2 regions of the Arthrobacter sp. SAFR-179 genome follow, and region 2 is predicted to be linked to the other one. Evidence: riboswitches for the same ligand, from Rfam matches in the RefSeq annotation. Region 2 holds a riboswitch; the other holds the start of a gene.
The links. A riboswitch is a leader RNA that binds a small molecule or an ion and turns the genes downstream of it on or off. The one in region 2 is predicted to bind glycine.
Positions count from the first base shown of each region.

Region 1: another riboswitch for glycine. It lies ahead of gcvP (aminomethyl-transferring glycine dehydrogenase); the one in region 2 lies ahead of gcvP (aminomethyl-transferring glycine dehydrogenase).

Region 1 is NZ_JBPFDM010000021.1:2,734-9,623, forward strand. Features, by position in the region: gene gcvT (glycine cleavage system aminomethyltransferase GcvT) at 1-626, opposite strand, end outside; gene gcvP (aminomethyl-transferring glycine dehydrogenase) at 636-3,509, opposite strand; glycine riboswitch at 3,670-3,770, opposite strand; glycine riboswitch at 4,062-4,159, shown strand; glycine riboswitch at 4,160-4,256, shown strand; gene cycA (D-serine/D-alanine/glycine transporter) at 4,307-5,848, shown strand; gene ACR65K_RS20545 (hypothetical protein) at 6,093-6,890, shown strand, end outside; gene ACR65K_RS20550 (LamB/YcsF family protein) at 6,877-6,890, shown strand, end outside.
Region 2 is NZ_JBPFDM010000018.1:3,675-10,564, forward strand. Features, by position in the region: gene gcvP (aminomethyl-transferring glycine dehydrogenase) at 1-1,861, opposite strand, end outside; glycine riboswitch at 2,048-2,145, opposite strand; gene ACR65K_RS20160 (TetR/AcrR family transcriptional regulator) at 2,240-2,776, opposite strand; gene ACR65K_RS20165 (MFS transporter) at 2,862-4,421, shown strand; gene ACR65K_RS20170 (Dps family protein) at 4,531-5,010, opposite strand; gene ACR65K_RS20175 (APC family permease) at 5,233-6,789, shown strand; gene ACR65K_RS20180 (AMIN-like domain-containing (lipo)protein) at 6,860-6,890, opposite strand, start outside.

The sequences.
Region 1 (6,890 bases), on a different contig from region 2:
ACGTAGATTTCGAACCCGTCCTCGCCCGTGTAGCCGGTGCGGGCCAACAGCAGGTCCTGGCCGTTGATGTCCACCTCGACGGCGGCGTAGTACTTCAACTCCCGGACCAGTGCGTGCCGTTCGGCCGGGACCAGCTTCAGGAGGATCTCCTCGGAATTCGGTCCCTGCACGGCGATCAGCGAGGTCTTCGCGGAGGCGTCCTTCACGGTGACGTCGAAGTTGGCGGAGCGCTCCAGGAGTTCCTTGGCCACAACCGCGGCGTTGCCCGCGTTGGGGACCACCAGGTACTTGTCCACGCCTTCTTCGGGGGACGGGCGGCGGTAGGTGATGAGGTCGTCGATGATGCCGCCGTCGGCATCGCAGATCAGCGAGTACTTCGCTTTTCCGACGGCGACCGCGGACAGTTTGCCGGCCAGGGCGTAGTCCAGGAACGCGGCGGCATCGGGGCCGGTCACCCAGACTTCGCCCATGTGGGAGAGGTCGAACAGGCCGGCGGCGTTGCGGACGGCGTGGTGCTCGGCGAGCTCGGACTCGTACTTGAGCGGCATCTGCCAGCCGCCGAAGTCCGTGAAGGAGGCCCCGGCTTTCTTGTGCTGATCATAGAGCGCGGTGTAGTTCTCAGTCATTGGAAGTCCTCAGTTTTCAAAATCGGCTGTGCTGTCCTCGAACGCTTCGAGGGGCGGGCAGGAGCAGATCAGGTTCCGGTCGCCGGCGGCGCCGTCGATCCTGCCCACGGGCGGGAAGTACTTGTCCTGGCGCAGGGAGGCAACGGGGAAGACTGCCTGCTCGCGCGGGTATGCGCGGTCCCAGTCGGAGCTGACGACGGCGGCCGCCGTGTGGGGGGCGTTGCGCACCGGTGATGCCTCCAGGGTGAAGTCACCGTTGGCTACCTGCTGGATCTCGCCGTGGATGGTGATCATGGCCTCTATGAAGCGGTCGATCTCGGCCAGGTCCTCGGACTCGGTGGGCTCCACCATCAGGGTTCCGGCGACGGGAAAGGCCAGGGTGGGGGCGTGGAAGCCGAAGTCGATGAGCCGCTTGGCCACATCTTCGGCGGTCACACCGGTCCTGGCGGTGAGTTCGCGCAGGTCCAGGATGCACTCGTGCGCCACCAGCCCGCCTTCACCCGTGTACAGGACGGGGTAGAACTCGTTCAGGCGTGAGGCGACGTAGTTAGCTGCCAGCAGCGCGGATTTGGTGGCCTCGGTCAGGCCTTCGCCGCCCATGAGCTTCACGTAGGCCCAGGAAATGGGCAACACGCCTGCCGAGCCGAATCGGGACGCGGAGATCGCAACCCCGTGCCCGTCCTCGTGGGCGGCCTTGTTCGCATCGCCGGGCATGAACGGCGCGAGGTGCGCCTTGGCGGCAACCGGCCCAACACCGGGGCCGCCGCCGCCGTGCGGGATGCAGAAGGTCTTGTGCAGGTTCAGGTGGGACACGTCGCCGCCGAACTGGCCCGGCTGGGCCAGGCCAACGAGGGCGTTCAGGTTGGCGCCGTCAACGTAGACCTGGCCGCCGGCGGCGTGGACGGCGTCGCAGACCTCGCGGACGTCGGCGTCGTACACGCCGTGGGTGGACGGGTAGGTGATCATGATGGCCGAAAGGACGTCCTTGTTGGCCTCGATCTTCGCCGTGAGGTCGTCGTGGTCGATTGTCCCGTCCGCGGCGGTGGCGACGACGACGACCTTCATCCCGGCCAGCACGGCGGACGCAGCGTTGGTGCCGTGCGCCGATGCGGGAATCAGGCAGACGTTGCGCTGCTGGTCCCCACGGGAATGGTGGTAACCGCGGATCGCCAGCAGGCCCGCGAGCTCACCCTGGGAGCCGGCGTTGGGCTGGATGGACACTTGGTCGTAGCCGGTGATCTCGGCGAGGTCGGCTTCCAGCCCGGAAATCAGTTCACGCCAGCCGGCAGTCTGGGAATCGGGCGCGAACGGGTGGATCGATGCGAATTCAGGCCAGGAGATGGCCTCCATCTCGGCGGTGGCGTTCAGCTTCATGGTGCAGGAGCCCAGCGGGATCATGGTGCGGTCCAGCGCCAGGTCCCGATCCGACAGGCGGCGGATGTAGCGCAGCAGCTGGGTTTCGGACCGGTGGGTGTTGAACACAGGGTGCTGCAGGTAGTCGGAGGTGCGCAGCACTGACTCGGGCAGCTCGAACCCCTGGGCGTCACTCACAGGACCGGCACCAAAGGCGACGGCGACGGCCGACAGTGTTGCCGCCGTCGTCGTCTCATCAACGGAGACGCCCACGGTGTCCGCGTCGATGAAGCGCAGGTTGATGCCGCGGGCTTCGGCTGCGGTGATGACCTTGGCGGCCTTGCCCGGAACGTGGACTGTGAGCGTGTCGAAGAAGGAATCGCTGACCAGTTCGCGGCCCATGGAGCTGAGGGTTGTGGCCAGTACCCGGGCCTTGCGGTGGACGCTTTCGGCGATTGCCTTCAGCCCGTCCGGCCCGTGGTACACGGCGTAGAAGGAGGACACGATGGCAAGCAGCGCCTGGGCGGTGCAGATGTTGGACGTGGCCTTCTCGCGGCGGATGTGCTGCTCGCGGGTCTGCAGGGCCAGGCGGTAGGCGGGCGCGCCGGCGTTGTCCTTTGAAACACCCACGATCCTGCCGGGCAGGGTCCGTTCCATGCCCTTGCGGACTGCCATGTAGGCGGCGTGCGGCCCCCCAAAGAACAACGGCACGCCAAAACGCTGGGTGGAGCCGACGGCGATGTCGGCACCCTGTTCACCGGGAGGGGTGATGAGGGTGAGGGCCAGCAGGTCAGCGGCCACGGTCACCAGCGCGCCACGCTCCTTGGCCTCGGCGATGACGGCGGACTGGTCCCAGACCCGGCCGGAGACACCCGGCTGCTGCAGCACCACGCCGTTGATGTCACCCTCGGGCAGGCCCCTGGAGAGATCGGCGACCTGCACCTCGAAGCCGAGCGCCTCCGCGCGGCCCAGCACGATGGCGATGGTCTGCGGGAGGCAATCGGCGTCGAGCACCGTCTTGCCGTCCTTGGCATCCTTGTTCTTGTTCGCCCGGCGCATCAGCAGCACGGCTTCAGCCACCGCCATAGCCTCGTCGAGGAGGGAGGCGTTGGCCACGGGAAGGGCCGTCAGGTCCTGCACCATGGTCTGGAAGTTCAGCAGCGCCTCCAGCCGGCCCTGGGAAATCTCCGGCTGGTACGGGGTGTAGGCGGTGTACCAGGCCGGGGACTCAAGGATGTTGCGGCGGATCACCGGCGGAGTCACGGTGTCGTAGTAGCCTTGGCCGATCATCTGGACCGCGGTCTTGTTCCTGGCGGCGATCCGGCGGAGTTCGGCCAGGACCTCCACCTCGCTGAGGGCGTCGGTCAGCCTGAGCGCAGTTTCCTGACGGATGGACGCGGGGATGGCCATGTCAACGAGGCCGTCCACGCTGTCGTAGCCCACGGCCTTGAGCATGGTGTCGACGTCGGCCTGGCGGCGCGCGCCGATATGGCGGTCAACAAACGATGTTGGATGCGATTGAATCGTCATGAGGAACTCCAGTTCTGGCCGGCCAAAGGTGGCACGGCGTGGGATGGGTTCCTCCCCGCTCTGTATTGGACCTGAGAGATTCCGCGTTGCCTGCTCTTGGCAGGGGGCCGCTTGCACCGTCGGTGAACCAGGCAGAAGCCCGGTTGCTTTCCAGAGTCGCCTCGCCGTGACGGTACGTGGGCCTGAGAGATTCCTGGGGAGGATTTGCTCCTACGGCGCCTGCCCGGTGTTTTGCCGGGAGGACTCTCCCGTCACAGCTCGAAAGGCTTATTCAAATGTGGGTGATTCGGCTCACAAGGTATCGGGATTAGCGGCTCGTGGCAAATCGGGCGGCCGCCGCTGCGGGTGGATCCGGCCCTGTAAGGCCATTCTGTCCCGCTTGTGTCACGGCAGGTTTGACTTTCGATCGTGACCGACACCACACTGAACCCCGGGATTGGTGCTGCCGGTGGCCGGCTCAACCTATCCGGAGCGGCCCACCGGCCGGCGCCCATCCCAAATGCAGGACCCGCCGCGGCCCCCGGGGCTGCGGCTTCCAACTGAACATGCCTTCGACCTGCGGCGGGAGAGCCCTGCCGGTACATTCAGCAGGCGCCGTAGGAGCAAATCCTCCCCAGGAAACTCTCAGGCCCACGTACCGCCGCGGACAGGCAACTCTGGAAAGCAGCCAGGCAAGTTCCTGGCTCACCGACGGTGCAAGCGGCCCTTGGCTGCGGAAACTCTCAGGTTCACTACAGAGCGGGGAGGAACCAAATCTTTTGCGGTACCCAAATGCCGCTTTATCGATGGAGTTCCTCATGGCGATTCATCCCCCCACGTCCAACGGCGAACCTGCGCGCAACGAAGCCGCAAACACGCCCGCCCGCAGCGAGCCACCCCACCTTGAACGGCAGCTCACCAACCGCCACATCCAGCTCATCGCCATCGGCGGAGCGATCGGCACCGGCCTTTTCATGGGCTCCGGCAAGACCATCTCCGCGGCCGGCCCGTCTGTGATCTTCGTGTACATGATCATCGGCTTCATGCTGTTCTTCGTCATGCGGGCCATGGGTGAACTGCTGTTGAGCAACCTGAACTACAAGTCCTTCAGTGACTTCGCGGCCGACCTCCTGGGGCCGTGGGCAGGTTTCTTCACAGGCTGGACGTACTGGTTCTGTTGGGTGATCACCGGAATTGCTGACGTGATCGCGATTGCCGGCTACTCCAAGGAACTCTGGCCGGGGCTTCCGCTTTGGATCCCGGGCCTGGCCACGGTGGGCATCCTGCTCCTGTTGAACCTCGCCACGGTCAAGGCTTTCGGCGAGACCGAGTTCTGGTTCGCCCTCATCAAGATCATCGCCATCGCTGCCCTCATCATCGTGGGCCTTTTCATGATCTTCACCGGCTTCCAGAGCGACGCGGGCACGGCAAGCTTCACCAACCTTTGGAGCCATGGCGGCTTCTTCCCCAACGAGTTCATGGGCTTCGTGGCCGGATTCCAGATCGCCGTGTTCGCCTTCGTGGGGATCGAACTGGTGGGCACCACCGCCGCCGAGGCCAAGAATCCCGAGCGCACGCTGCCCAAGGCCATCAACGCCATCCCAGTTCGCGTGCTGCTGTTCTACGTCGGCGCCCTGGTCATCCTGATGGCCGTCACCCCGTGGACCCAGTTCGCCGCAGGCCACAGCCCCTTCATCGGCATGTTCTCCCTGGCCGGCCTCGGCGCCGCGGCCACAGTGGTCAATCTGGTGGTCCTCACCTCGGCCATGTCCTCCGCGAACTCCGGCATCTACTCCACGTCCCGCATGGTCTTCGGCCTGGCCCAGGAAGGGGACGCTCCAGGCATGTTCGGCCGCCTGTCCACGAGGAAGGTGCCCAGCAACGCCCTGTTCCTGTCCTGCGTCCTGCTGCTGTCCGGCGTCGTACTCATGTATGCCGGCCAGGACGTTGGCAAGGCCTTTGAAATGGTGACCACCGTGTCAGCCGTCTGCTTCGTCTTCGTCTGGTCGATCATCCTGGCCAGCTACATCTCTTTCCGCCGCCGCCGGCCGCACTTGCATGCGGCATCAAAGTTCAAGATGCCCGGTGGCATCCCGGCCGTGTGGGTGGTCTACGCGTTCTTCGCCTTCGTCCTGTGGGCCCTGACCACCCAGCCCGACACCCTCGTTGCACTGCTGGTAACACCCATCTGGTTCGTCATCCTTGGCGTGGCGTGGGCCATCCTCCGCCGCCGTCCGGCGCACCTTGCCCGCTTCGAGGTCTTCCGGGCTGAACTCCGGGCCGATGAAGCTGCCGCCGGGCGCTCCGCAGGCCAGGACTCCGCTCCGGCCGCGCGCGGGGTTGAGCGGGCCAGGAAATGACAGTCGGCGGTTCAGCAGCTGTGCTGGGTTGATCAAGACGCCCTGGCGGCCATGACTTCCCGCTTTGATGCTGCGGCAGGAACTGCATGATTCTGCCGCAGCATCAGCCCGGTCCGGTCCGGAGCTGGAGCTGCGGAGCCGTGGACCTGCGGCCAGGAAAGTTAAGCATGCTTAGTGTTTGTCCACATAGGATGGAATGAGCACGGCAGCTTACCGCTGCAGGTCGATTTGAATGAAGGTGACCATGGCCCGGCGCAGCAACCCAGCAGTACGCATCGCACAGGAAACCGCCCACAATGCAATGTTCGATTCCGAGGGCAAGCCAAAGCCCGGGGTCCACAACATGCTCATGAAGGCAGTGCAGATCCAACGGCCCCTGGTGGTTGGCTACATCCGCCGGCTCCAGAAGAAGCATCCACGTGCCACCGCTGCCCAGCTGGCGGAGATCGCAGAGCGCGACTACCTGCGGGCCGTGGCCGGCGGGGGTGCCCTGGTGGGTGCCACCGCCGTCGTCCCCGGTGTTGGAACCGTGGCGTCGCTGGGACTTTCGGCCGCCGCCACCGTTGGTTTCCTGGAAGCAACAGCCCTTTACGCCACCTCGCTGGCTGAACTCCACGGCATCCGCCTGACCAATCCGGAAAAGGCCGGCACCATGGTCATGGCCATCATGCTTGGCGAGGAGGGCACGGCCCTGCTGGGCACACTCAGTGGCCAGGCATCCGGAGGGCCCACCAACACCTGGGGCAACGCGCTTTCAAAGTCAATGGTGGGGCCGGGATTCGGCAGCGTGCGGAAGCGGATCCAGCATGCCTTCCTCAAAAACCTGCTTAAGCGCCAGGGAACTGCACTGTTCGGCAGGGCCCTCCCGTTCGGCATAGGGGCGGTTGTCGGCGGAGCCGGTAACCTCGTGATGGGCCGTGCGGTGGCCAAGAACGCCCGGGAGGCGTTCGGGCCGATGCCGGACACCATCCCCGGGGAGCTGAATGCCGCCGCCGGGCCGGACAACCTGACGCTGGAAGGCAACACATTTGGATCTCAACGC
Region 2 (6,890 bases):
CGTCAGAAGCTGTGGCCACGACAACGACCTTCATCCCGGCGAGCACGGCGGAGGCGGCGTTGGTGCCGTGGGCTGATGCGGGAATCAGGCAGACGTTGCGCTGCTGGTCGCCGCGGGAGTGGTGGTAACCGCGGATCGCCAGCAGGCCCGCCAGCTCGCCCTGGGAACCGGCGTTGGGCTGGATGGACACCTGGTCGTACCCGGTGATCTCGGCAAGATCGGTTTCCAGCCCGGAAATCAGTTCACGCCAGCCTTCGGTCTGGGAGTCAGGGGCGAACGGGTGGATGGAGGCGAACTCGGGCCAGGAGATGGCCTCCATCTCCGCGGTGGCGTTCAGCTTCATGGTGCACGAGCCCAGCGGGATCATGGTGCGGTCCAGCGCCAAGTCCCGGTCCGAGAGCTTGCGGATGTAGCGCAGCAGCTGGGTTTCGGAGCGGTGCGTGTTGAACACCGGGTGCTGCAGGAAGTCGGAGGAACGCTCGACGGCGGCCTCCAGCCCGAAGCCCTGGTCCTCACCCTGGCCGTCCGCAACCTTGGCGCCAAAGACATCGGCCACCTGGGCGACGATGGCCGGCGTCGTGGTTTCATCGAGGGCGATGCCGACGGTATCGGCGTCGACGCTGCGCAGGTTGATGCCCCGCGCCTCGGCGTCGGCAATGATGCCGGCAGACCGTCCGGGCACCCGGACGGTCAGGGTATCGAAGAAGCTTTTGTACAGGACGTCGACGCCGGCAGTGGCAAGCGAGGCCGCCAGGGCACGGGCGTGGCCATGCGCCGTTTCGGCGATCGCCTTCAGCCCGTCGGGGCCGTGATAAACCGCGTACATGGAGGCGACGATGGCCAAGAGCGCCTGGGCGGTGCAGATGTTGGACGTGGCCTTCTCGCGGCGGATGTGCTGTTCGCGGGTCTGCAGGGCCAGGCGGTAGGCGGGAACGCCGGCGTCGTCCTTGGACACGCCCACCAGGCGGCCGGGAAGCGAGCGCTCCAGGCCCTTGCGGACGGCCATGTAGGCAGCGTGCGGGCCGCCGAAGAACAGCGGAACACCAAAGCGTTGGGCTGAGCCGACCGCGATGTCCGCGCCCTGCTCACCCGGAGGGGTAATGAGCGTAAGGGCCAGCAGGTCCGCGGCCACGGTCACCAGCGCGCCGCGCTCCTTTGCTGCGGCGATCACGCCGGACTGGTCCCAGACCCGGCCCGAAGCGCCGGGCTGCTGCAGCACCACACCGTTGATGTCACCGTCGGGCAGGCCCTTGGAGAGATCGGCCACCTCCACCTCGAAGCCGAGCGCCTCCGCGCGGCCCTTGACAATGGCGATGGTCTGCGGGAGCACGTCGATGTCCAGGACGGTCTTGCCGTCGGCCGCGGGCTTGGCCTTGTTGGCGCGGCGCATCAGCAGCACGGCCTCAGCCACGGCGGTTGCTTCATCGAGCAGCGACGCGTTGGCAATAGGCAGCCCCACGAGGTCCTGCACCATGGTCTGGAAGTTCAGCAGCGCCTCAAGCCGGCCCTGGGAAATCTCCGGCTGGTACGGGGTGTAGGCGGTGTACCAGGCCGGGGACTCCAGGATGTTGCGGCGGATCACCGGCGGAGTCACGGTATCGGAGTAGCCCTGCCCGATCAGCTGCACGGCCGTCTTGTTCTTTGCGGCAAGCTTCCGCAGTTCGGTGAGGACTTCAACCTCACTGAGCGCGTCCTGCAGGCGAAGCGCGGTGTCTTGGCGGATGACCTTGGGAACGGCGGTATCAACCAGGGAGTCGACCGAGTCGTAGCCTACGGCTTTGAGCATGGTGTCGACGTCGGCCTGGCGGCGCGCGCCGATATGGCGGTCTACGAAAGTGGTGGAGGCTGGGGTAACCGACACGAAGGAACTCCATTTACTCAGGCGGCGAAGGGTACGCCACAGCTATTCGGGTCCCTCCCCGCTCTGTATTGGACCTGAGAGTTTCCGCGTTGCCTGCCTGGGCAGGACCCGCTTGCACCGTCGGTGAGCACAACAGTCCCTGCACTCCCAAAGGGTGGTGGACTGCCTGCTGCTTTCCAGAGGTGCCTCGCCGCGGCGGTACAGGGGCCTGCGAGATTCCTGGGGAGGATTTGCTCCAACGGCGCCTGCCTGTACTTCCGGCAGAACTCTCCCGCCGCAGATCAAAGGCTATTCATTTGTCGAACCATAAGGGCCGGTGACAGCCCTCACAACTCTCTATTGTCCTACGCCGCAGCCCCTCCCGGCAAATGACCCGAACTACCTCCGGAGCCGCTCCAAAGCGGCCAGGAGTTCCTCCACGTCGGCGGCCGCTCCCCCTGCCGGAGCGGGGGCAACGGACAGCATGGCGTTGAAGTACAGGCCGTCCCCCATGTAGAGGACCGCCTTGGCCAGGCCGGGCCCAACGTCGGCAGCGATCTCGTCCAACCAGCGCTGCTGGATGGCCGCGAACCGGCGCCTTGTCTCTTCATGGGCCACCTCTGCAAGCCGGGTGGCGGCCACGATGGCGCGGTCCAGCGGAGTATCGGCCCAGACGGAGGAACGGATGAAGTATGCCGCGGCGCCTTCAGCGGCAGCAGCCATCGCGTCGGCATCCTCCCGGGCGAGGCCCTCCAGCCGGTCAAGCAGCACGGCGATGAGCGCTTCCTTATTGGGAAAGTGGTAGAGGAGGCCGCCTTTGGACACCCCTGCCTTGCGGGCCACGGCATCGAGGGTGGCCGCGCGCTCCCCCACTTCGATCAGCAGGGACTCGAAGGCGTCCAGGACCGCGTCACGGGCAACAGGCTTTCGGGGCATGCCTTCCATCATGCCTGCCACCAGGCAGGAAAACGGAAATCCCTCCATTTCTAAACTGTACCGTCTGGACGGTACAGTTATTTCCATGACCACTTTCATCAAGAGTTCCGCGTCCGCGCAGGCGGCCGCTACCGCCCCGTGCTCCCCCTGGCGGGACTGGCTGGCGCTGGGGCTGCTGATGTTCCCGGTACTGCTGGTGGCGGTGGACAACACGGCGCTGACATTCGCGCTGCCCGCCATCGCAGGGGCCCTGGAACCCACCGGAGTGCAGCTCCTGTGGATCGTTGACGCCTACCCACTGGTACTCGCCGGGCTGCTGGTATCGATGGGAAGCCTGGGCGACCGGATTGGGCGGCGGAGGCTTCTGATCCTTGGCAGCATCGGCTTTGCCGGACTGTCCGTTGCCACCGCCTTTGCACCGGCGCCGGAGTGGCTCATCGCCGGCCGCGCCGCCCTGGGATTCTTCGGTGCCATGCTGATGCCTTCCACCCTGTCGCTGATCCGCAACATCTTCCCGGAGCCCAACCGCCGGAGGCTGGCCGTGGCCATCTGGGCTGCCGGATTCTCCGGCGGCGCGGCGCTGGGCCCAATCGTCGGCGGATGGCTGGTGGAGCACTTCTGGTGGGGCGCCGTATTCCTGGTGGCGGTCCCGCTCATGCTCCCCCTGCTGGCCTTTGGACCGGCCGTGATTCCCGAATCGAAGGATCCGGCGCCCGGCAAGGTGGATATCCCCAGCATCCTGCTCTCCATGCTGGTCATGGTGCCCGTTGTCTACGGAATCAAGGCAGTTGCCACGGAAGGCCCGGGGACAGTAGGCCTGGGGGCAATCGCCTTCGGCCTGGCGATGGGGACCGTGTTCGTGCGGCGGCAGCACCGGCTGAAGCACCCGCTGCTGGACATGTCCCTGTTCCGGAACAGGGTGTTCAGCATGGCCATCAGCGCCAACATCCTTGCCCTGTTCTCCTTCAACGGGTTCATCCTGTTCCTTGCCCAGCACCTCCAGCTCCTCGAAGGCATGACCCCGTCCGCGGCGGGCGTTGCCATGATCCCGGCACTGGCCGCCACGGTGGTGGCCGGACTGGTGGTGGTGCCGCTGGTCCGCAAGGTCCGTCCGGGCTACGTGGTGGCGGCGGGACTGGCCTTCAGCGCTGCGGGCTACACCATGGTGGCATTCGGGAACCATGACGGCGGGCCCTCGCTGCTGCTGGCGGCGCTCCTGGTCCTGGCACTGGGCGTGGGCACGGCCGAAACCATCTCCAACGACTTCATCCTCGGGTCCGCCCCGCCGGAGAAGTCAGGTGCTGCCGCAGCGATCTCGGAGACAGGCTACGAGGTGGGCTCGCTGCTGGGGACCGCGGTGCTGGGCTCCATCCTGACCGCGTCCTACCAGCAGAACCTGCGCCTGCCCGCGGGACTGGACGGCATACTGCCCGGATCCGCCCTGCACAATGCCCGTGAAACGCTCGCCGGCGCAATTGAAGCAGCAAACCTGGTGCCCGAATCACTGTCGGAAGCCGTCCGCGAAGCTGCGGCAGCAGCGTTTGATTCCGGCGTCCACATCACTGCGGCGATTGGGCTGGTACTGATGGCGACGGCGGCAGTCCTCGCCGCCGTCGTGCTGCGGAAAGTGCCGAAAGCGGCCTAGCAGCCGAGGGTGTGCTGTGCTGGCTGCACAAAGGCGCCCGGCGTCGAGGGAATACCTCGGCGCCGGGCGCCCTTTGAAATGGCAGCGGGCTGCGCGCCCGCCGATCCCGCTACTTGGAGTCGGCGGCGGTTACCTTGGCGGTGGGCTTCATGTTCTCGGCCTGCACCATCCACGCAAACTGCTCCAGCCGGGCAATGAACTCATGGAGGAGGTCCGCCGAGGTGGGATCCTCCTCATCCACCTCGTCATGGACTTTGCGCATGGTTCCCACCGCGGCCTCCATGGCGGCGACGATCCGCTCAATGGCATCCGTGGTGCTGATCAGCCCGTCAGGGAACTGGGCCAGGCTGGTGGTTTCGGCAACCGTTGAGCTGCGGCCGTCCGGGAGCGCGTGCAGGGCACGCATGCGCTCGGCAGTGTCGTCCGCGAACTGCCGGGCAGCGTCCACGATTTCATCAAGCTGCAGGTGAAGGTCGCGGAAGTTGGTGCCCACGATGTTCCAGTGCGCCTGCTTCCCCTGAACGTGGAGTTCGATCAGGTCCGCCAGGACAGCCTGCAGGTTGTTGGTCAGTGTCGGTGAAGCTTTCATGCATCCTCCTCAAGTGGTCCAATACGGCCGACGCTACCAGCCGCCCGCCATGCGGCGGCAGGGCCTGCGGCAATTTCTCAGTGAGCTTACTAATTCCAGGCAGGCAGTCATAAACGAATGTGATTCATATTGCGTCTTGCATCGCAGGGCGCGTGCCCCCATACTAAATGAACGCCATTCATATAGTGACCTCCGTCTCACAGCCTTCCAGAAAGTGGTGCCATGACAGAGATAATCCGCACCAGTACCGCCAAACCCGGCCCGCACGCCCACGCACCTTCCGCTGACGGCGTCAGTGCCAAGGGACTCAAGGGCGGGCAACTCGGGCTTCTTGCCGTCGTCGTCCTCGGTATTTCAACCATCGCCCCCGCCTATACCCTCACCAGCGCACTCGGACCCACCGTCAACGAAGCCGGGCTCCAGCTGCCAGTCATCTTCCTGATCGGGTTCATTCCCATGATCCTGGTCTCGCTCGCCTACCGGGAGCTCAACGCCGACTCCCCGGACAGCGGCACCACATTCACCTGGGTGACCAAAGCCTTCGGGCCCTGGATCGGCTGGATGGGCGGGTGGGGCCTGCTGGCCGCAAACATCATCGTGCTCTCCAACCTGGCCGGCGTCGCCGTCGACTTCTTCTACCTCTTCCTGTCCCAGCTCACCGGTTCCCCGGAACTCGCGGACCTGGCCGACAACAAAGCGTTGAACGTCCTCACCTGCTTCGTGTTCGTGGCGCTGGCCGTCTGGGTCAGCTACCGCGGCCTGCACACCACCAAGATGGTGCAGTACAGCCTGGTGGGCTTCCAGCTGCTGGTACTGGGCCTGTTCGTCGCCATGGCCTTCGCCAACTGGTCCACCTCCGACACGGCAATCCCGTTCAGCTGGGACTGGTTCGACGTCACCAAGATTGAGACGTTCGGCCAGATTGCGGCCGGCATCTCCCTGTCGATCTTTGTGTACTGGGGCTGGGACGTCTGCCTCACCGTCAACGAGGAAACGGCCAACGGCAAGAAGACCGCCGGGGTGGCCGGCACCCTGACCGCCGTCATCGTCCTGGCCATCTACCTGCTGGTCAGCATCGCCACCATGATGTTCGCCGGCGTCGGGGATACCGGCAACGGCCTGAACAACGCGGATAACCACGAGAACATCTTCACGGCCCTGGCCTCCCCCATCATGGGCCCCTTCGCCATCCTGATGTCCCTCGCCGTGCTCTCCAGCTCAGCGGCTTCCCTCCAGTCCACGTTCATGTCGCCGTCCCGCAGCCTGCTGGCCATGGCGCACTACGGAGCCCTGCCGGAACCGTTCAGCCGCATCAGCAGGAAGTTCGCCACCCCGGGCTTCGCCACCATCGCCGCCGGTGTAATGTCCGCAGGGTTCTACGCAGTGATGCACGTGGTCAGCGAAAACGTCCTGAATGACACCATCCTGGCCCTGGGCCTGATGATCTGCTTCTACTACGGCCTCACCGCACTGGCCTGCACCTGGTACTTCCGCCACAGCCTGTTCAACAGTATGCGCCACTTCATCCTGCGGCTGGTGTGCCCGGTGGTGGGCGGCGTGGGGCTGTTCGTGGTGTTCGCCCAGACCGCCGTTGACAGCCTGGCACCGGAGTTCGGCAGCGGTTCCGAGATCTTCGGCGTGGGACTGGTGTTCATCCTGGGCATCGGCATCCTGGCCCTGGGCGCCGTGGTCATGCTGGTCATGTCCCGCACGCACCCCGGCTTCTTCCGCGGCGAAACCTTAAAGCAGGACACCCCTGCGCTGGTGGTCCCGGAGTAGTCCGCCAACGCAAAAGGTGCCGTGCCCCAACAGGGGCACGGCATCTTTTTTGTTGACGACGACGGACCGCTCACCAGTAGTGCGCCACGTCGATCACCAGG